DNA from 4 places in the Streptomyces sp. NPDC091289 genome. Region 4 is predicted to be linked to each of the others. Evidence: riboswitches for the same ligand, from Rfam matches in the RefSeq annotation. Region 4 holds a riboswitch; each other region holds the start of a gene.

Region 1 (5,357 bases), on a different contig from region 4:
GGCTTGTCCGCGCCGCGCCGGGTCGCGAAGCCCGAGGGGCCGGTGCGGGAGCGCGAGGAGGACAGCGAGGACGTGATGCCGGAGGTGGGCCCGGCGGGCGCGGCCATCGGGCCCTTGCGCTTCCAGTCCAGGTGCTGTTCCGGGATCTCCTCCAGGAACCGCGAGGGCGGGTTGTACGAGGGCTGGCCCCAGGCGCTGCGCATCGCGGCCCGGGTCAGATAGAGCCGCTCGCGGGCGCGGGTGATGCCCACATAGGCGAGGCGGCGCTCCTCCTCCAGCTCCTTGGTCTGGCCGAGGGCCCGCATGTGCGGGAAGACGCCGTCCTCCATGCCGGTGAGGAAGACGACCGGGAACTCCAGGCCCTTCGCGGTGTGCAGGGTCATCAGCGTGATGACGCCGGAGCCGTCCTCGTCCTCGTCGGGGATCTGGTCGGAGTCCGCGACGAGTGCGACCTTCTCCAGGAACTCCGCGAGCGTGCCCGCGCCCTCCTCGTCGCCGCGCTCCTGCTCGAATTCGAGGGCGACGGCGGCGAGTTCCTGGAGGTTCTCGATACGGGTCTCGTCCTGCGGGTCCGTGGAGGACTGGAGCTCGGCGAGATAGCCCGTGCGCTCCAGGACGGCTTCCAGCACGACGGCGGGCCCGGCGCCGGACTCGACGATCGTGCGCAGCTCCTCCATCAGCGTGTTGAAGCGCTTGACGGCGTTGGCCGAGCGGGCGGCCATGCCGTACGCCTCGTCGACGCGGCGCAGCGCCTGCGGGAAGGAGATCTTCTCGCGCATCGACAGCGCGTCGATCATCGCTTCGGCGCGGTCGCCGATGCCGCGCTTGGGGACGTTGAGGATGCGGCGGAGCGGGACGGTGTCCTCGGGGTTGGCGAGGACCCGGAGGTAGGCCAGGACGTCCCGGACCTCCTTGCGCTCGTAGAAGCGCACGCCGCCGACGACCTTGTAGGGCAGGCCGACGCGGATGAAGATCTCTTCGAAGACACGGGACTGGGCGTTGGTGCGGTAGAAGACGGCGACGTCGCCCGCCTTGGCGTCGCCCGCGTCGGTGAGCCGGTCGATCTCGTCGGCGACGAACTGCGCCTCGTCGTGCTCGGTGTCCGCGACATAGCCGGTGATGCGGGCGCCGGAACCGGCGTTGGTCCAGAGGTTCTTCGGGCGGCGGCTCTCGTTGCGCTCGATGACGGCGTTGGCGGCGGAGAGGATCGTCTGCGTGGAGCGGTAGTTCTGCTCCAGCATGATCGTCGTCGCGCTCGGATAGTCCTCCTCGAACTGGAGGATGTTGCGGATGGTCGCGCCGCGGAAGGCGTAGATCGACTGGTCCGCGTCGCCCACCACGCACAGCTCGGCGGGGGCGTCGGCCTCTCCGGCCGGGCCGACCAGCTCCCGTACCAGCGTGTACTGGGCGTGGTTGGTGTCCTGGTACTCGTCGACGAGGACGTGGCGGAAGCGGCGGCGGTAGTGCTCGGCGACGTCCGGGAAGGCCTGGAGGAGGTGGACCGTCGTCATGATGATGTCGTCGAAGTCCAGGGCGTTGGCCTCGCGCAGGCGGGCCTGGTAGAGCGCGTACGCCTGGGCCAGGGTCTTCTCGAAGCCATCGGCCGCCTGTCCGGCGAAGGTCTCCTCGTCGATGAGCTCGTTCTTGAGGTTGGAGACCTTGGCGGTGAAGGACTTCGGCGGGAAGCGCTTGGGGTCCAGGTCGAGGTCGCGGCAGACCAGGGCCATCAGGCGCTTGGAGTCGGCGGCGTCGTAGATCGAGAAGGACGAGGTGAAGCCGAGCTTCTTCGACTCGCGGCGCAGGATGCGGACGCACGCGCTGTGGAAGGTCATGACCCACATGGCGTTGGCGCGCGGGCCGACGAGCTGCTCGACGCGCTCCTTCATCTCGCCCGCGGCCTTGTTGGTGAAGGTGATCGCGAGGATCTGCCCGGGGTGCGTGCCGCGCTCGGCCAGCAGGTGGGCGATGCGGTGGGTGAGCACCCGGGTCTTGCCGGAGCCGGCCCCGGCGACGATGAGCAGCGGGGACCCGGCGTGCACGACGGCGGCGCGCTGCTCGGTGTTCAGCCCGTCGAGCAGCGCGGCGGCGTCGATCACCGGGCGCGGGTGACCGTCCCGGTAATACCCGTCCCGGGGCGGCGGGGGCGCGTCGTAGACGCCCTCGAAGAGTCCCTCCGGCACCGCTTCGGGCGCGTGGTCCTCGGGGGGCGGCGGGGGGCCGTCCTCCGCGGGCTGGAGGCCGGTCAGGAAACTGTCGTCAAAGAGGCTGCTCATCGCCTACCGAGTCTAGGCGGCCGCACCGACAACGATCCGCCGAAGCCGGGAAGCGGTGACCTCGGTCCTACGCAGGTCCTACGCACGGAGACCGGACGCCCACGTTCCGTGAAGGATCGCCCGGTCGGAAGGGGTGGGCAGCCCCCGATCCGAAAAGGTCACGAAAATGTATCGGGCATATCGCTCATCCTCCTTCCCAGCGGTGCCACGGGTTGGCTAGCGTGCTCGGTCAGGTGATCCGTACCTCCCTGAGGCGAACCGCGCCTAACGGACACCTCTGCCGAATCCGTCCTGCCGTCCTGGCAGTTCGGAACCGGGGACCCACACGCAGAACCGGGGTGAATCGGTCCGTGCCCTCGCATCCGGACCGTAGGACAGCCTTCCGTTCCGTCCGAACCCGACAGCTAACCCGGTAGGCGGTCCACGGAAGGAGATGCCGGTCTTGGCATCGCATCGCAAGCCGCGCACGAAGGTGCGCACCACCACCCCTGCCGTCGGGCTGACGACGGCCGCGCTGGCCTCCGTGACGTTGCTCTCCACGCAGAGCGCCACGGCCGCGCCCGCGGAGCCGAAGCCCGCCATCGAGGAAGTCCAGAAGAAGGTCGACGCCCTGTACCGGCAGGCGGGCTCCGCGACCCAGGAGTACAACCGGGCCAAGGCCGCGTCCGCGTCGCAGCAGAAGAAGGTCGACACGCTGCTCTCCGACGTGGCGAAGCGGACCGAGAAGATCAACGAGGCGCGCCGGGCGCTGGGCTCCTACGCGGCGGCCCAGTACCGCAGCGGCGGCATCGCGCCGACGGCGACGTTCTTCCTGGCGGACGACCCGCAGGGGTACTTCGACCAGAGCCGGCTCATGGACCGGGCAACCGAGCGGCAGCAGCAGGCCGTCACCGACTTCCGTACGCAGCAGGCGTCGGCGGCGAAGAAGCGCGCGGAGGCGGTGAAGAGCCTGGAGACCCTCACCGAGACGCAGGCCACGCTCGCCTCCAGCAAGAAGGACGTGCAGAACAAGCTCACCGAGGCCCGTGGCCTGCTGTCGAGGCTGACCGCCGAGGAGAAGGCGCGACTGGCGGAGCTGGAGCGCAAGAAGGAGGCCGAGGCCAAGGAGAAGGCGGCGAAGCTGGCCGCCCGGCAGGCCGCCGAGGCGAAGGCGAAGGCCGAGGCGGAGAAGAAGGCCCGCGAGGAGGCCGCGAAGGAGTCCGACGGCGGTTCGGGATCGGGCTCCGGGTCCGGGTCCGGGTCCGGGTCCGGTACGGGCACGGGGTCGGGCTCCGGCACCGGCTCCGGTACGGGCAGCGGTTACGCCGCCAAGGCGGAGAAGGTGCTGGACTTCGCCCGCGCCCAGATCGGGAAGCCGTACGTCTGGGGCGCGTCGGGCCCCTCCTCGTACGACTGCTCGGGGCTGACGCAGGCGGCGTGGCGGGAGGCGGGGGTGACCCTGCCGCGGACCACCTGGGACCAGGTGAAGGTCGGCACCCGGGTCGCCACCTCGGACCTGCAGCCGGGGGACCTGGTCTTCTTCTACGACGACATCAGCCACGTCGGCATCTACAAGGGCGACGGGATGATGATCCACGCCCCGAAGCCGGGTGCGAACGTGCGCGAGGAGTCGATCTACTACATGCCGATCTACGGGAGCGTGCGCCCGGCGTAGTAGGCAGTAGCAGTAGTACGGAGCCGGGGCGGCCGGTCACAGTTGGCGGCCGCCCCCGGAAGGCCGTGGTCCGGCCTCAGGTCCAGACGGTGGCGATGAAGATGTTGGCGACCGTCAGCCCGCCGACCGCCGCGAACGCGCCCTTGTCGACCTTCTCGTCGTCCCGCTTGACGTAGACCAGGGCGAGGATCACGACCAGCAGCGCCAGCTTGATGCCGATCTTGACGTTGTTCACGGTCTGGTCGTCGGCCTGGTTGAGGCCGACCAGGGCGATTCCGGTGACCAGCATGGTCAGCGCGCCGTGAAGCATCGCGGGGACGAAGCGGGCGGTCCCCGCCCCCATGGCCTTCATCTGCGTCAGGAAGCCGCCCAGCAGGGAGGCGATGCCGATGATGTGCAGGGCGACGAAGACATTGATGAGTACGTCCATGGCTCCGGAGCCTAGCCATGACCAAAGTTTCACCTTTCAGTGAGGCAAGCCTTCGTTGATCGCTTCGATCATCAGCGATCGGCGAAACGTCACATCAGGGCAATAGCTGTCATGGTGACCCTTTTCCGCGCACCCGGATTAGCGTCCTTCACGGACCCGCCGGTATCCCCCGCCGGGCAGCCGACAGGAAGGATGCCGCCCCCGTGGCAGCGCACCGCAGGTCAGCTCACCGAAAACCCAAGCAGCGCCCGTTCACCGGCCCTGCTGCCCGCACCGCCGCCACCCTGGCGCTCGCCGGGGCCGCCACCGCCGGCTCGGTCACCGGAGCCGGCGCGGCCCCCGCCGAACCGGCCCCCACCGCCGACCAGGTCAGGGCGAAGGTCGACCGGCTGTACCACGACGCCGAGGTCGCCACCGAGAAGTACAACGGGGCGAAGGAGAAGGCGGCCGCCGCCACCCGCACCGTCGAGGCCCTGGCCGACGAGGCCGCCCGCCGCACCGACCGCCTCAACACCACGCGGAACGCCCTGGGTTCACTGGCCACCGCGCAGTACCGCGGGGGCACCCTCGACCCGGCCCTGCAACTGGCACTCTCCTCCGACCCCGACGCCTATCTGCAGCGCGCCTCCTATCTCGACCGGGCGGGCGACCGGCAGAGCGGGCTGCTGCGGAACATCAAGCGGCAGGTCTCCCAGATCACCCGGGTCAAGGCCACCGCCGACCAGGAGACCGAACGCCTCGCCGCCCGCCGCGCCGAACTGCGCGAACACCGCACCGCGATCCGCACCAAGCTGGCCGACGCCCGCAGGCTGCTGGGCACCCTGACCGCCGACGAGCGCGCCGCCTACGAAAGCTCCGCCGACGCCCGGCACGGCGGCGGCCCGGCCCACGCCGACCGCTCCACCGCCCGGAGCGGCCCGGTGGCGGCCCCCAACTCCCGCGCCGGACAGGCCATCGCCTTCGCGCACGGCGCGATCGGCAAGCCGTACGTCTGGGGCGC
Region 2 (5,357 bases), on a different contig from region 4:
TGGAGTTCGCGGCCCTCGGCGCCCCGCTCGGCGTATCCGGCGGAGAGGACGACCAGGCCCTGGACACCGTGCTCCCCGCAGTCGGCGACGGCCTCGGGGACCCGGTGGGCGGGGACGGCGATGACCGCGAGGTCGACCTGTTCGTCGATCTCGCCGAGTGTGCGGTGGGCGGGGACCCCGTCGAGGGTGGCGAGGTCCGCGTCGAAGGCGCGGTTCACCGCGTACGTACGGCCGGTGTAGCCGGAGGCGAGGAGGTTGCGCAGGACCGTGCGGCCCACCCCGCCGGGGGTGCGGCCGGTGCCGATGACCGCGACGGAGCCGGGGGCGAGGAGGCGCTGCACCGAGCGGGCCTCGGCGCGCTGTTCGCGGCCCCGCTGGACGGCGAGGGACTTCTCGGTGGGTTCGAGGTCGAGGGTGAGGTGGACGGAGCCGTCCTCGAAGCTGCGGCGCTGGGTGTAGCCGCCGTCCCGGAACACCTTGATCATTTTGTTGTTGGCCGGGAGCACCTCGGCGGCGAAGCGCCGGATGCCGCGCTCGCGGGCGACCGCGGCGATGTGTTCGAGCAGCGCCGAGGCGACGCCCCGGCCCTGGTGGGCGTCCTGGACGAGGAAGGCGACCTCGGCCTCGTCGGCGGGCGCGGAGGCCGGGCGGCCCTGGTCGTTGATGCGGTCGAAGCGGACGGTTCCGATGAACTCGCCGCCGATCGTGACGGCCAGTCCCACCCGGTCGACGTAGTCGTGATGGGTGAAGCGATGCACGTCCCGGTCGGATAGCCGGGGATACGGGGCGAAGAACCGGTAGTACTTCGACTCGTCGGACACCTGCTCGTAGAAGCTGACCAGTCGCTCGGCGTCGTCCGTGGTGATCGGCCTGATGCGCGCGGTGCCACCGTCGCGGAGCACCACGTCCGCTTCCCAGTGGTCGGGGTACGCGTGATGCGGACTCTGCTCGGGCGTGGGCTCCATGGGCAAAGCCTACGGCGGGGACACCGGTCGCGGAGGGATCGGTGCCGGGGCAGTCTGAGGAGGCCCGGACCGGGGCAGCCGGAGCACAGGGCCGGACGGGAGGCCGGGCACAGCACCACGCACTGCATGAGAGACTGGTCTAGACAACCGTTGATATGTGAAGGGCAGAACCATGGCTGAGCGCCGCGTAAACGTCGGTTGGGCCGAGGGCCTGCACGCCCGCCCCGCTTCCATCTTCGTCCGTGCCGCCACGGCTTCCGGCGTCCCCGTGACGATCGCCAAGGCCGACGGCAACCCGGTGAACGCCGCCTCCATGCTCGCCGTGCTCGGGCTGGGCGCGCAGGGCGGCGAGGAGATCGTGCTCTCGTCCGACGCGGACGACGCCGAGGCCGCGCTGGACCGGCTGGCGAAGCTGGTCGCCGAGGGCCTGGAAGAGCTTCCGGAGACCGTCTGACCCGAGCGACTCCGGCCCGGCCGGATGCGACAGGCGCGAGAGCCGTGATCCTTTCAAAGGATCACGGCTCTTTCGCTTTTCGGGGAATAGCGGCGCTTCGGTTCGACAATTCGGGCAGCACGAGCGACGCTCCCCGCAATTCACTTCTCTTTGTATACGGCTCTTCTGTTAATGGCGGACGCCCGCGGTGTTTACGCCATGTTGCGAAGTGCTCACGCGGGGAACGGGTGCGGTGCGCCGCCCCGGCAGGTCCGGGCGGCGCAGCCGGTGGGCCCCGGTGGCGCGTTCCGCGTGCTGGGCGGTCAGCGCCCTCGCCCGCTCCGCGTCACCGCGCGCCACGGCGTCCACGATCGCGCCGCGCTCGGCCCAGGCGTCGACCGGGCGGGCCGGCTGCTCGACCGCGTACATCCAGGCGATCTTGTGCCGGAGCTGGGTGAGCAGCGCGATGAGGGCGGGGCTGCCGGAGGCCTGGGCGAGGGTCTCGTGGAACCAGCCGCCCAGCGAGCGCAGATCCTCTCCCTCGCCCCGGCGAGCCCGCTCCTGGCCCAGCCTGACCAGGCCCCGGAGCACCTTCAGATGGGCTTCCGTGCGGCGCTGGGCGGCGCGGGCCGCGCCCAGGGGCTCCAGGAGCGTCCGCACCTCCAGGAGGTCGGCCGCCTCCTGCAGGGTGGGCTCGGCGACACACGCGCCGGCGTGTCTGCGGGTGACCACGAAGCCCTCGGACTCCAGCGTGCGCAGGGCCTCGCGGACCGGGACGCGGGAGACCCCGTAGCGGCGGGCCAGCAACTCCTCGGTGAGGCGGCTGCCGCGCTCGTACACACCGGAGACGATGTCGTCACGGATTGCCGTGCATACCGAATGCGCGGGAATGCGCATGTCCTGACCTCCGCCTTGATCCCCGCGAAACGCGGCCGCCCGACGTCTGTTCCGTGACTCTATTGCAATCCGCCGGAATTTCCGATGGCAGGCCGGAATCCATGGATATCTTCGGGCCGGAATTGCCGAAGGCCCCGGCGGGTGCCGGGGCCTTCGGGCGGGATCGCGCAGGGGCGGGTCAGACGTTCAGACCGTGGGAGCGCAGATAGCCGACGGGGTCCATGTCGGAGCCGTACTCGGGGGTGGTGCGGGCCTCGAAGTGCAGGTGCGGGCCGGTGGAGTTGCCGGTGGAGCCGGAGAGGCCGATCTGCTGGCCGGAGGAGACGCTCTGGCCGACGGAGACGCCGATCGAGGAGAGGTGGCCGTACTGGGTGTACGTGCCGTCCGTCATCCGGATCACGATGTTGTTGCCGTACGCGCCGCCCCAGCCGGCCTCGACGACCGTGCCGGCGCCGACCGCGACGACGGAGCTGCCGGAGGGGGCCATGAAGTCCACGCCGGAGTGGCTGCCGGAGGACCAGAGCGAACCGCCGGTCTTGTAGCCGGTGGTGACGTGGGAGCCGGCGACCGGGAGGTGGAAGGCGTTGAGGCGGGCGCGCTCGGCGGCGCGGGCGGCCCGGGCCTTCTCCTCGCGGACCTCCTTGGCGCGGGCCTCGGCCTTGCGCTCGGCCTCCGCCTTCGCCTTGGCCCTGGCGGCCTTGGCCTTGGCTTCGGCGGCGGCCTTGGCCTTCGCCTCGGCGATCGCGTCGGCCTGCTGCTTCTGGGCCTGCGCCTGCGCGTCGATCTGCTCGGCGAGGGTGGCGTCGAGGGCGACGACCCGGGTGAGGCCGGTGTCGGCGACCTTGGCGGCCTCGGTGTCCGCGGCGATGGCCGGGGAGGCCAGCGAGCCGACGACTCCGGTGGTGGCCAGGGTCGCGATGCCGGCGGCCCGGGCGCTCCGGCGCGTAAGGCGGCTCGGGGCACGGTGCTTCCCGGTGGCACGGGTGAACGCCATGGAGGGGCTGATCCTTTCCTTCCTTCTCGCCTACCGGGTTAGCTGACGGGTTCGGAGCAGGAAGGTCTCCTACGGATCCCCGCGCCGGTTCACGGCACGGGCCTCCGATTCACCCCAGGGACTGCGTGGGTCCCCGGCTCCCCAGGCTCGCGCCTGACGGGGACTCGGCGATGACTGCCCGGCGCCGCGGATGCGGCATACGGGTGACGGACAGCCGGGCCGACGCTAGGCGGGGCGACTTCCCATCACCAAACGGACAGAGGGATTTGTCGCGCATCCCACAGGGCAGACAGGCAACCTCTCCAACAAAGGGCGCAAAGCTCGCCAATCGGGCAAAAAGGGAGGACCCCGACGAACTTCCGTCCGTCGGGGTCCTCTTCGCGGCGGTGTGCCACGGGTGCCGTCAGCCGGTGACGACGGACACCTCACCGATGCCGAGCGCCCGCACGGGCTCCTCGATCTGCGCGGCGTCCCCCACGAGGACCGTGACGAGGCGGTCGACCGGGAAGGCGCTGACCACGGCGGCGGTCGCCTCCACGGTGCCCGTCTCGGCGAGCCGGGCGTAGAGGTGGGCCTGGTAGTCGTCGGGGAGGTGCTGCTCGACCTGGTCGGCCAGCGTGCTCGCGACGGAGGCGGCGGTCTCGAACTTCAGCGGGGCGACGCCCACCAGGTTCTGCACGGCCGTCTCGCGCTCGGCGTCGGTCAGCCCCTCGGCGGCCAGCGTCCGCAGGACCTTCCAGAGGTCGTCCAGCGCCGGTCCGGTGGACTCCGTGTCCACCGAGCCGCTGATCGCGAGCATCGCCGCGCCGCCCGAGTCGGGGCCGGACGAGCGCAGCACCTGGGCGAAGGCGCGCACCCCGTAGGTGTAGCCCTTCTCCTCGCGCAGCACCCGGTCCAGCCGAGAGGTGAGGGTGCCGCCCAGGCAGTACGTGCCGAGCACCTGCGCGGGCCACACGCGCTCGTGCCGGTCGGCGCCGATCCGGCCGATCAGCAGCTGGGTCTGGACCGCGCCGGGGCGGTCCACGATGACCACACGGCCGGTGTCGTTCGCGGTGATGGGCGGCACCGGGCGGGCCTGTCCCGCGTTGCCCGACCAGTCGCCGAGGGTCTCCGCCAGCAGCGCGTCCAGGTCGATGCCCGTCAGATCGCCGACGATCACGGCCGTCGCGGTGGACGGGCGGACATGGGCGTCGAAGAAGGCGCGCACGGCGGCATCATCGATCCGCCGGACGGTCTCCTCGGTGCCCAGGCGCGGGCGGGACATCCGGGCGGTGGCCGGGAACAGCTCCTTGGAGAGCTGCTTGGCGGCGCGCCGGGACGGGTTGGCCTGCTCGTGCGGGATCTCGTCGAGGCGGTTGCCGACGAGGCGCTCGATCTCGCTCTCGGCGAAGGCCGGGGCGCGCAGCGCCTCGGCGACCAGACCGAGGGCCTTGGCCAGCCGGGAGGCCGGGACCTCCAGGGAGACCCGGACGCCGGGGTGGTCGGCGTGCGCGTCGAGGGTGGCGCCGCAGCGCTCCAGCTCGGCGGCGAACTCCTCGGCGCTGTGCTTGTCGGTGCCCTCGGAGAGCGCCCGCGACATGATCGTGGCCACGCCGTCGAGGCCCTCGGGCTCGGCCTCCAGCGGCGCGTCCAGGAAGATCTCCACCGCGACGACCTGCTGGCCGGGGCGGTGGCAGCGCAGCACGGTCAGCCCGTTGGGCAGGGCGCCGCGCTCGGGCGCCGGGAAGGCCCAGGGGCGGGCCGTGCCGGCGGTGGGCTGCGGGTGGAACTCCATGGCTACTCCAGTCACGGCGGCGTCGCTCACTTGGCCGCCCCCTCGTGCGCGTCGCTGCCCTCGGCGCCGTCTTCGCCCTCGTCGGCCTCGTCGGCCGGCTCGATGGGCTCGTACACCAGCACCGCCCGGTTGTCGGGGCGCAGGGCCGCCTCGGCCGCCGCGCGCACCTCCTCCGCGGTGACGTCCAGGACCCGGCCCACGGCGCTCAGGGCGAGCTGCGGGTCGCCGAACAGGACCGCGTAGCGGCACAGTTCGTCGGCGCGACCGGCGACCGTGCCGAGCCGGTCCAGCCAC
Region 3 (5,357 bases), on a different contig from region 4:
GACGGCGTGGACACCCTGGGGCGTTACCTCTCCGGCACCCAGGGCATGGACGTGGGCGGCGACTGGTACGACGTCATCGAGACCGGCGACGAACTCGCCCTGATCATCGGCGACGTACAGGGCCACGGTGTCTCCGCCGCCGCGACGATGGGGCAACTGCGCAGTGCGGTACGGGCGTTCGCGCTGAGCAACCATGATCCGCGGGAGGTGATGAGCGGGACGAACCGGCTGCTCATCGACCTCGACCCGGGACAGTTCGCCAGCTGCTGCTACATCGCGCTCGACCCGGTGACGGGTATGGCCCGTGCCGTACGGGCGGGGCATCCGCAGCCCGTGCTGCGCCGGCCCGACGGCCGGACGGAGGTGCTGGACCTGCCCGGCGGCATCGTGCTCGGGATCGACGGGCACGCGACCTACCCGGTCACGGAGATGCGGCTCGAACCCGGGGCGATGCTCGCCCTGTTCACGGACGGGCTGATCGAGCGCCCCGGCACGGACATCGACGAGGGGATCGAGCGGCTGCGCGCCACCGTCGAACGCATCGGCGCGGTGCCCCTGGCCGACACGGCCGACCAGGTCATCGGGGAGGCCCGGGCGGCCATCGACCGCCCCGACGACATCGCGATCCTGCTGGCCGCCCGGTGGGTGACCGGGACCCCGGAGGTCCGGCGGCCCCCGGCGTCCCGGGCGTCCGGCCCCGACCTGTGGCGCACGTTCAGGGGGCCGGACCCGGGGCGCCCGGCGGCGGCCCCGGATCCGGCCCCCTAGAAGGAGTGCCGTCGATCCTGTCGATCAGGCGTCGGCGGGGCGCTCGGCCGGCACGAAGGCGCCGGAGGCCTCCAGCATGCCCTCGCGCTCCACGACCTTGATCCGCTCACGGCCCTGGGCGGTGCCCAGCGCCTGCTCGTGGGCGTCCAGCTTGTGCCAGCCCTCCCAGGTCGTGTAGCGGACGCCGCGGCCCTCCAGGAAGGCCTCGACGGCCTCCGGAGCGGGCGTGGCCGGCTCGGGCAGCCGGCCGGCGGCGCGGTCCTCCAGGACGCAGGCGACCGTCTCGTTGGCGTCGCCCTTGGTGTGGCCGATCAGGCCGATCGGGCCGCGCTTGATCCAGCCCGTGACGTAGACCGAGGCCATGTGCTCGTCACCGGCGATGACGCGGCCCGCCTCGTGCGGGACGGTGCCGGAGGCCACGTCGAAGGGAAGCTTGGGCAGCTCCTCCGAGTAGTAGCCGACGGCGCGGTAGACGCTCTGCATGTCCCAGTCGGTGAACTGGCCGGTGCCCCGGACGTTGCCGGTGCCGTCCAGCTCGGTGCGCTCGGTGCGCAGCGCCACCACCTTGCCGTCCTCGCCGAGAATCTCGACCGGGGACTCGAAGAAGTGCAGGAACAGCTTGTGCGGGCGGTCGCCGACGTCCCGGATCGCCCAGTTCTCCAGGGTCTGCGCGACCATGTTGGCCTGCTTGTTCTCCCGGCGGGTCGCGATCGAGCCCTCGTCGTACTCGATGTCCTCGGGGTTGACGATGACCTCGATGTTGGGGGAGTGGTCCAGCTCCCGCAGCTCCATCGGGCTGAACTTGGCCTGCGCGGGGCCACGCCGCCCGAACACATGCACCTCCAGCGCCTTGTTCTCCTTGAGGCCCTGGTACACGTTGTCCGGGATCTCGGTGGGCAGCAGCTCGTCCGCCGTCTTGGCCAGGACACGGGCCACGTCCAGGGCCACGTTGCCGACGCCGAGCACGGCGACCTTCTCCGCGGTGAGCGGCCAGGTGCGCGGGACCTCGGGGTGCCCGTCGTACCAGGAGACGAACTCGGCCGCTCCGTAGGAGCCGTCCAGCTGGATGCCGGGGATGTCGAGCGCCCGGTCGGCCTCGGCGCCGGTGGAGAAGATCACCGCGTCGTAGAACGACCGCAGGTCGTCCAGGCCGATGTCGTGCGGGTAGCTGACATTGCCGAAGAGCCGGATCTGGGGCTTGTCCAGCACCTGGTGCAGGGCCTTGACGATGCCCTTGATACGCGGGTGGTCGGGGGCCACGCCGTAACGGATCAGGCCGAAGGGCGCGGGCATGCGCTCGAAGAGGTCGATGGAGACCCCCGGGTCCTGGCAGACCTCGGATTTGAGCAGCGCGTCCGCAGCATAGATACCGGCGGGGCCGGCTCCGACAATGGCGACGCGGACGGGGCGTGTCATGGCGTGGTGATCCTTCGGGGCGGGCGAACGCGGGCAGGTACAGCGTACGTCGGAGGTAAGGGTTGGCTTACCAGTCTCCACCCCACACCGTAAGCGATCGCCCCGCGGGCCCCTCGACCGGCCTCGCCCCGAGTGCCTGATTGGTCCGTTTTGCTATGCCTATATGGTTGATTTGGTCCTTTTGTTAAATCTATCCGTAAAGGGATTGCTGAGCCCTTTGCTGCATTTGCCTAGGCCTGTTTTCGCCATCGCCGCGAGCGAGTGGTGAGCATCACGTCCCAGGGGGCGGACGCAGAAGCGGATCCGTCGGTTCCCTTCTGTGCGAAGAAAGTTGACGCCATGACGGCACGGCACGGTCCGGGAATTCCGCCATTCGATCATGCGCGGAAAAGGGAATCAGGAATGCGGGGCTTGTTCCGTTCGGCGTTTCTCGCCTACGGTCACCGTCAATCCGGATGGAACGCCGAATCCTGCCGCCGTCCGGGAATCCGAAACCCACTCACGTACGGCAGGAGCGGGGGACCCAGGTAAGTCGCCGAACCGTTACCGGAACGGCTTGGGGTGAAGTCGCACGACCGTGCGGCCAGACATCTCCCGTCTGAACCCGACAGCTCACCTCGTAGGCGCCGGAGAGGAAATCCCCCATGCCCGCACAGGGTAAGCACCGCCGTCCCCAGTCCACCTCGCTGCGCCGCGGCCTCGCCGCCGTGACCACCGGCGGAGCCGTTCTCGCCCTCCCGGTGATCGGCGCCACCAGCGCCTTCGCGGCCCCCGCCCCCACCGCGGCGCCGCAGCAGGCCGCGGCCCCCGCAGCGGTGTCCGCACAGGTGAATTCCGCCGCGAAGGCCGCGCCCGCCCAGCATTCCGTGGTGGCCGGTGAAACGCTTTCCAAGATCGCCCGCGAACATTCCGTCAGCGGCGGCTGGGAGAAGCTGTACGAAGGCAACCGGAAGATCGTCGGAGAGAATCCCGATCTTATTCACCCGGGTATCAAGCTGACCCTCGGAAACAAGGCCGCCGCCCCGTCGGACGCCAAGTCCGGCAAGGCTTCCCCGTCCGTCGCGCGCGGTGCGTCGGCGGACCGCGCCGACCGTTCGGAGCGCAGCAAGGCCGCCCCCGTGGCGCAGGCCGCTCCGGCCGCCGCGAAGGCCGTCACGTACACGAACGACCTCGACGGCTGGATCAAGGAGTCGCTGGCGGTCATGGCCGAGCAGGGCATCCCCGGCACCTACGAGGGCATCCACCGCAACATCATGCGCGAGTCCTCGGGCAACCCGGCCGCGATCAACAACTGGGACTCCAACGCGGTCAAGGGCACCCCGTCCAAGGGTCTGCTCCAGGTCATCGACCCGACCTTCCAGGCGTACCACGTGCCCGGCACCTCGACCGACAGTTACGACCCGGTCGCCAACATCACGGCCGCGTGCAACTACGCCGCGGACCGCTACGGCTCGATCGACAACGTCTTCGGCGCCTACTGATCGACCCCGCGCCCAGGGCGGAGGGGCTCCGGACCGAACGGTCCGGGGCCCCTCTGTCATGCCGGGCGGGGCCGGGAAGTTACCCCCAAGTTTCTAGTGACTTACCACGCGATCGACAGTAGAACCTGTTGCACTCTGTCGAGAGTGAGGTAGGTCACATGAACGACACCACCATGCAGGATGGCGAGGCCAAGGGTGTCTCGCGTCGAAGATTCATCGCTGGAACAGGTTCTCTTCTGGGGGTCGCGGCGCTGGCCGGTACCACCGCACCGTCCTGGGCGAGCGTGCGTGCGGCAGCGGCGCCGATCGGCTCCGGCGCACATGTACCGGTCCTGGTCATCGGCACCGGATACGGCGGCTCCGTGGCCGCCCTCCGGCTCGCCGAAGCCGGCACGGACGTCCACATGATCGAGATGGGCATGGCCTGGGACACCCCGGGCGCGGACGGCAAGATCTTCGCCAACACCACCAAGCCGGACGACCGCTCCTTCTGGCTGCGGACCCGGACCAAGCAGCCGCTGAGCAACTTCCTCGGCTTCCCCATCGACAAGGACGTCAACCGCTACACCGGCATCCTGGACGCCGAGGAGTTCGGCGGGATCACGGTCTACCAGGGCCGCGGCGTCGGCGGCGGATCCCTGGTCAACGGCGGCATGGCCGTCACCCCGCGCCGGGAGAACTTCGGCGCGATCCTCCCGACGGTGAACGCCGAGGAGATGTACAGCACCTACTACCCGCGCGCCAACAGCGGGCTGGGCGTCACCACCATCGATCCCGCCTGGTTCGACACGGTCGACTGCTACCAGTACGCGCGGGTCGGCCGAAAACACGCCCAGCGCTCCGGCTTCCCGTTCCTCTTCGTGCCCGCCGTCTACGACTGGGACTACATGAAGCAGGAGGCGGCCGGGAGCGTCCCCAAGTCGGCCCTGGACGGAGAGATCCTCTACGGCAACAACTACGGCAAGAAGTCGCTCCAGAAGACCTACCTCGACCGGATCAACGCCACCGGCCGGGTCACCATCTCCCCGCTCCACAAAGTCACCACGGTCACCCCGGCCCCCGGCGGCGGCTACACCGTGCTCATCGACCAGCTGGACACCACCGGCCGGACCACCGTCACCAAGACCGTCACGGCGGACAAGGTGTTCTTCGCCGCGGGCAGCGTCGGCACCAGCAAGCTGCTCGTCGGCCTCAAGGCCACCGGCGCCCTGCCCCTCCTCAACGACGAGATCGGCAAGGGCTGGGGCGACAACGGCAACGTCATGTGCGGCCGCGCCAACCACCTCTGGGACCCGACGGGGAAGGTCCAGTCGTCCATCCCCACCGGCGGCATCGACAACTGGGACGCCGGCGGAGCGTTCGCCGAAGTCGCTCCGCTGCCCACCGGCATCGAGACCTGGGCCTCCTTCTACCTCTCGATCACCAAGAACCCCAACCGGGCGCAGTTCACCTGGAACGCGGCGGCGGGGAAGGCGGAGCTGAACTGGCAGACGGCGTGGAAGCAGCCGTCGATCGACGCCGCGAAGACCATCTTCGACAAGATCAACCAGAAGGAGGGGACGATCTACCGCACGGACCTCTTCGGTGTGTACAAGATCTGGGGCGACCACCTCACCTACCACCCGCTGGGCGGTGCGGTCCTGGACAAGGCCACCGACAACTACGGCCGGCTGCACGGCTACCCCGGCCTGT
Region 4 (5,357 bases):
GCGATGGCCGCGTACGAGCGGAAGTGAGCCGGACATGGACCTGACGATTCTCTACCGGGGCCCGCTGGCCTCCTGCGACTACGCCTGTCCGTACTGCCCGTTCGCCAAGCGGCGGGACAACCGCGCGCAGCTCACGGCGGACCGGGAGGCGCTGGAGCGGTTCACCGGCTGGGCGGCGGAGCAGACCGACGACCGGCTGTCCGTGCTGTTCACCCCGTGGGGCGAGGGGCTGGTGCGCTCCTGGTACCGGCGGGCGCTGACGGAGCTGTCGCATCTGCCGCACATCGGCCGGGTGGCGATCCAGACGAACCTGAGCGGCCGCACCGGCTGGCTGGCGGAGGCCGATCCGGAGCGGATCGCGCTCTGGTGCACGTACCACCCGGGGCAGACCCCGTACGACCGGTTTCTGAGTAAATGCCGGGATCTGTCGGCGAAGGGCATCCGCTACAGCGTGGGCGTGGTGGGGTTCGACGACCATCTGGAGGAGGCGCGTCGGCTGCGGGCGGCGCTGCCGGACGAGGTCTATCTCTGGATCAACGCCGCCGAGGGGCACACGTACACCGACGAGGAGGCGGCGCGCTGGACGGAGTTGGATCCGCTGTTCCCCTACAGCCGTGATCCGCACCGCTCGGCCGGGCTGCCCTGCCGGACGGGCGAGTCGGTGATCTCCGTGGACGGCGACGGCACGGTGCGGCGCTGTCACTTCGTCAAGGCCGAGCTGGGCAACCTCTACGACGGCGGCTACCGCCGGGCGCTGGGCCCGCGGGCCTGTCCGCTCGCCGTGTGCGACTGCCACATCGGCTATGTGCATCTGGAGTCGCTGCCGCTGTACGACGTGTTCGCGGGCGGTGTCCTGGAGCGGATACCGGCGGGGCGTCCGCCGGGCGCGGGCACGCCGCCGGACGGGCTCGTGGTGCCGAGCCCGTCCCGGCGTGCGCTCCCCGTGCTGGAGCCCTGACCGCTGCGACCGCTACAGCGGCAGCAGGTCGGGGCGCTTCGCCTCGACGTGGTCGCCGGAGGACTCTCCGCGCAGCCGTCGCCCGATCCACGGCACCAGGTATTCGCGGGCCCACTGGATGTTGTCGCGCCGCTCGTCGAAGGGGGTGCGCTGGGCCTGCGGCGGCCACGGCTGGTCGGGGTCGGCGGGCACCTCGTGGCCGAGGACCTGGGCCGCGCGCAGGGCGACGCGGGTGTGGCCCTCGGGCGACAGGTGCAGCCGGTCGGCGTCCCACGCGCGCCGGTCCTGGACGGAGCGGAGCGACCACAGGTCCAGCACGGGGCAGTGGTAGCGGTCGGCGATGGCCCGGAGATGCACGTTGTACGTGGCGATCTTGCCGCGCATGTGGCGCAGCACCGGAACGCCCCGGGTGTCGAAGCCGGTGGTGACCATGACCGTGCCGACGGCGTTGCTCAGGTCGGCGACGGCCCGCTCGAAGCGCTCGGCGAGATCGTCGGGGTCGGTGCCGGGCCGGATGATGTCGTTGCCGCCCGCGCAGAAGCTGACCAGGTCGGGGGCCAGTTCCTTGGCGCGCGGGATCTGCTCCTCGACGATCTGGTCGAGGAGACGTCCTCGTACGGCGAGATTGGCGTAGCGGAAGTCCCCGTGCGGGGAGTCCTCGGGGCCGGCCTCCGCGTCGGGGGCCGGAAGCCGGTCGGCGAGGAGGACCGCGAAGCGGTCCGCCCAGCCGACGAAGGTGCCGTCGGGGCCGGGGTCGCCGACGCCCTCGGTGAAACTGTCGCCAATCGCCGCGTACGACCCGATGATGTGCTGCTGGTTGTTTCTCGAATCGTCTGCCACAAGCACTTATCCTGCATCGTTCGATGTGACCTACGCGACCGTAATACGGGGTTGACGGGTGGTGAGATAGACCACCCGGTCAGGTTTTGGTAAAGCCGGAATAAAGAGAGGGGCGATGCGCCGCCGCGCACCGCCCCTCGGATACTTCTCGCCGCGCTCGGTCAGACGGAGACGCCGTGCTGACGCAGGTACGCGACCGGGTCGACGTCCGAGCCGTAGCCCGGGCCGGTGCGGACCTCGAAGTGCAGGTGCGGGCCGGTGGAGTTGCCGGTGGAGCCGGAGAGGCCGATCTGCTGGCCGCCGGTGACGGTCTGCCCGACGGAGACGTTCAGCGAGGACTGGTGGGCGTACTGGGAGTACATGCCGTCCTCGTGCTGGATGACGACCTCGTTGCCGTACGAGCCGCTGTTGCCGGCCGAGACCACGGTGCCCGGCCCGATGGCGAGGACGGGGGTGCCGGAGGCGGCCTGGAAGTCCGAGCCGGTGTGGTAGCCGCTGGACCAGCTGGCGCCGGAAGCGCGGTACTGGGTGGTGACGTTGGCGCTGGCGAGCGGGGCCGACCAGCCGGAGCCGGTGGCCTCGGAGGAGCCGGTCTGCGCGGAGCTGCCGGAGCCCTCGGAGTCGTCGGCGGAGATGGTGTCCGGCTTCGGGTCCGCCTTCGGAGCGACCTTCGGGGCCGGAGCGGCCTTCTTCGGGGCGGCCTCGGGAGCGGCGGACTTCGCGGCGGACTTCTCGGCCGGGGCGGAGCCCTTGGCGCCGAGGGTCAGCTTCATGCCCGGGTGGATCAGGCTGGGGTTCTCGCCGACGGTGGAGCGGTTGTCCTGGTAGAGCTTCTCCCACCCGCCCTTGAGCTTCTGCTCGGCGGCGATCTTCGACAGATAGTCGCCGGCGACGACGGCGTACGTCTTCGGGGCGGCCTTCGACGCGGCGGGGGCGGCCGACGGGGCGGTGTGCGCGGCGGCGACCGAGGCGGCGGCGGACTTCGCGGCCGGAGCGGCCTGGTCCGCGGCGTTCGCCACGGTGGCGCCGATGAGCGGGAGGGCGAGTGCGGCGCCGCCGGTCCCTGCGGCGATGACGCCGCGGGAGATCGGGCCGGACTTCGGACGACGGTGCTTACCCTGTGCGGGCATGGGGAAGTTCCTCTCCGGCGCCTGCGAGGTGAGCTGTCGGGTTCGGGCTGGAGATGCCCGGTCGCGTTGCGGCGACTTCACCCCGAGCCGGTCCGGATCGCTCCGGATCGGCGGCTTACCTGGTTCCCCCGCTCCTGCCACGCGTGAGTGGGTGGGTGCGAATTCCGGGCGGCGGCAGGATTAGGCGGTCCGTCCGGATTGCGGCGACCGTAAACCGGTCAGGACGAGCGGAACAAGCCATCGGTTGCGTACCGGAATCATCGATTCAATATCGTTCCGGATTTCCCGTCACACTCCGTGGATTACGGATCTTGAATTTCCGTGCGGGCAACGGGAATGCCCCGAGGCGCGCTCACCACGGTCCGTCACGGATATGATCCCGCTCACCTCCGGAATCCCATCTCCCCCATTAGCGGGGCATGTTCTGCGAAATACACCAATACGGACACGCCGTCGGCGTCGCCCCTGACGCCGGGTCAGCCCGGCCCACGCGGCGCCCCGCCCCGCGTGCGTGACCGAGATGATTTTCCGTCGAATCGATGTCGTATCGTCACGGGAGCGCCCTCGCCGGCGAGCCGCGCCGACGCCAGAGATCCCAGGAGCCACCGTGACGCAGCAGGTGCCGCAGGTCCCGCCGACAGAGACCGCGCTGACCGGAGTCCGCAATTTCCGCGACGTGGGCGGGCTTCCCACCACGGACGGGCGGCGCACCGCGTTCGGCCGGCTCTATCGCAGCGGCCACCTGGCGCACGCCACCGCCGAGGACGCGGCCTTCCTCGGCGGGCTCGGGCTGCACACGATCTTCGACTTCCGCCACTCGGCCGACCACCGGCTCGACGGGTACGACATCGAGCTGGCCGGTGTCCGCAATGTCAGCATTCCGCTCTCGGACCCGGCCGACGGCGCGGAGTTCTGGCGACTGGTGAGCGACGGGAACATCGAGCAGCTGCGCTCGGTCCTGGCGAACGGCAAGGGCGCCGAACGCATGATCCGGATGTACCGCGCGACGATCGAGGACCGCACCGCCGAGCACAGCCGGGTGCTGCACTCCCTGGCCGAGGACAGCGTCCCGGCCCTGATGCACTGCGCGGCGGGCAAGGACCGGGCCGGTCTCTCGATCGCGGTCGCGCTGCTGGCGGTCGGCGTCGAGCCGGAGGCGATCGAGGAGGACTACCTCAAGTCCAACGATCTCCACCGCCGCTACAACGTGAAGCGCTCCGACGCGTCCGAGACCGGTATGTCGCCCGAGGTGATGGAGCTGCTGGACCCGCTCTTCGGGGCGCGGCCCGCCTACCTCGCGGCGGCCTTCACGGCCATCGAGGAGAACTGGGGAACGACGGACCGCTACCTGGCCGAGGGGCTGAAGGTCTCCTCCGCGACCCGGGAGCGGCTGCGCGAGCGCCTGCTCGACCAGGGCTGACCCGGCCGGCGGCGATCCCCCGGAGGCGGGCCGTCACTTGCTCCCGGCCACCACGAAGAGCAGGTAGAGGAAGCCCGCGATGATGTGGCCCGCCACCAGATAGGCGAAGAGACGGATCACCACGCCGCGCGGCATCCGCTTCTCCTGCGGGTCCTCGTTCGCGCGACGTCCGGGGCCCAGCGGGTCGTAGTGTTCGGAATCGGACATGACGGTCCTCTCTGTCGGCCTCGCGGCCGGTGGAGCGAAGGAGGGAGCCGGCCGGGACCGGCCGGTCAGCGCGCGTGGAGGGCGTTGCCGAGGCAGAGATCGGCGGCGGGGCTCTGCAGCAGGGTGTGGACGAAGAGCAGCTCCGCGCCGCCGCGGTCGACGGCCGCGATCCGGTGCGGGGTGAGCGAGTCGAAGTGGGCGCTGTCGCCGGGTTCGAGGTCGTGCACGGTGTCGCCGAGCCCGACCCGCAGCCGCCCTTCCATGACGTACAGCCATTCCTCGCCGGGGTGGACCCGGACCAGGTCGCCCTGGGCCCCGTACGGAACGCGCACCCGCAGCGCCTGCATCGCGCGGCCGGACCCGCCGGCCTGGCGGTACATCCAGCCGTCCGCCTCCGCCCCCTCGAAGCCGCCGCCGCGGACGATCGCGTCGCGTTCGGGCGGCTGCTCGCCGAGCAGCTCGGAGACCGTCGTACCGTAGATACGGGCCAGCCCCAGCAGCATCGGCAGCGAGGGCTGCCGACGGCCGGTCTCCAGCCGGGAGAGATGGGCCGGGGAGAGCCCGGCCCGCCGGGCGGCGGTCTCCAGGGTGAGACCACGGCCCCGGCGCAGGTCACGCAGTCGGGGTGCGACGCCGGGGAGCTCGTCCGGCGCCCCTTCGTCCGGAGGGTTCATGCCTCCATTGGGCCAGGATCTTTCCTCCGGGGCAAATAACTTGCCCCGGAGGCAAAGCGGCTTCCGTCAGCGGTTGGCCACGGCCTGCTTGACCAGCGTCCGGCCGAAGTCCCACATCAGTCCGCCGC

What was found. A riboswitch is a leader RNA that binds a small molecule or an ion and turns the genes downstream of it on or off. The one in region 4 is predicted to bind cyclic di-AMP.
Region 1: linked by a shared signal. The riboswitch ahead of ACIQPT_RS10500 (NlpC/P60 family protein) and the one ahead of ACIQPT_RS34480 (peptidoglycan DD-metalloendopeptidase family protein) in region 4 are both predicted to bind cyclic di-AMP.
Region 2: linked by a shared signal. The riboswitch ahead of ACIQPT_RS31905 (M23 family metallopeptidase) and the one ahead of ACIQPT_RS34480 (peptidoglycan DD-metalloendopeptidase family protein) in region 4 are both predicted to bind cyclic di-AMP.
Region 3: linked by a shared signal. The riboswitch ahead of ACIQPT_RS00660 (transglycosylase SLT domain-containing protein) and the one ahead of ACIQPT_RS34480 (peptidoglycan DD-metalloendopeptidase family protein) in region 4 are both predicted to bind cyclic di-AMP.

The regions. Positions count from the first base shown of each region.
Region 1 covers NZ_JBIVUT010000006.1:301,138-306,494, reverse strand. The annotation lists gene pcrA (DNA helicase PcrA) at 1-2,273, opposite strand, end outside; cyclic di-AMP (ydaO/yuaA leader) riboswitch at 2,542-2,708, shown strand; gene ACIQPT_RS10500 (NlpC/P60 family protein) at 2,716-3,927, shown strand; gene ACIQPT_RS10495 (hypothetical protein) at 4,004-4,357, opposite strand; gene ACIQPT_RS10490 (NlpC/P60 family protein) at 4,561-5,357, shown strand, end outside.
Region 2 covers NZ_JBIVUT010000029.1:35,567-40,923, reverse strand. The annotation lists gene ACIQPT_RS31920 (GNAT family N-acetyltransferase) at 1-965, opposite strand, end outside; gene ACIQPT_RS31915 (HPr family phosphocarrier protein) at 1,138-1,419, shown strand; gene ACIQPT_RS31910 (GntR family transcriptional regulator) at 1,588-2,295, opposite strand; gene ACIQPT_RS31905 (M23 family metallopeptidase) at 2,474-3,289, opposite strand; cyclic di-AMP (ydaO/yuaA leader) riboswitch at 3,303-3,469, opposite strand; gene ACIQPT_RS31900 (M16 family metallopeptidase) at 3,693-5,063, opposite strand; gene ACIQPT_RS31895 (M16 family metallopeptidase) at 5,090-5,357, opposite strand, start outside.
Region 3 covers NZ_JBIVUT010000001.1:178,239-183,595, reverse strand. The annotation lists gene ACIQPT_RS00670 (SpoIIE family protein phosphatase) at 1-768, shown strand, start outside; gene ACIQPT_RS00665 (FAD-dependent oxidoreductase) at 793-2,184, opposite strand; cyclic di-AMP (ydaO/yuaA leader) riboswitch at 2,636-2,823, shown strand; gene ACIQPT_RS00660 (transglycosylase SLT domain-containing protein) at 2,829-3,665, shown strand; gene ACIQPT_RS00655 (GMC oxidoreductase) at 3,824-5,357, shown strand, end outside.
Region 4 covers NZ_JBIVUT010000034.1:82,570-87,926, forward strand. The annotation lists gene ACIQPT_RS34465 (STM4012 family radical SAM protein) at 1-27, shown strand, start outside; gene ACIQPT_RS34470 (STM4011 family radical SAM protein) at 35-958, shown strand; gene ACIQPT_RS34475 (SGNH/GDSL hydrolase family protein) at 971-1,798, opposite strand; gene ACIQPT_RS34480 (peptidoglycan DD-metalloendopeptidase family protein) at 1,960-2,928, opposite strand; cyclic di-AMP (ydaO/yuaA leader) riboswitch at 2,932-3,092, opposite strand; gene ACIQPT_RS34485 (tyrosine-protein phosphatase) at 3,536-4,348, shown strand; gene ACIQPT_RS34490 (DUF6126 family protein) at 4,382-4,555, opposite strand; gene ACIQPT_RS34495 (helix-turn-helix domain-containing protein) at 4,621-5,229, opposite strand; gene ACIQPT_RS34500 (aspartate aminotransferase family protein) at 5,296-5,357, opposite strand, start outside.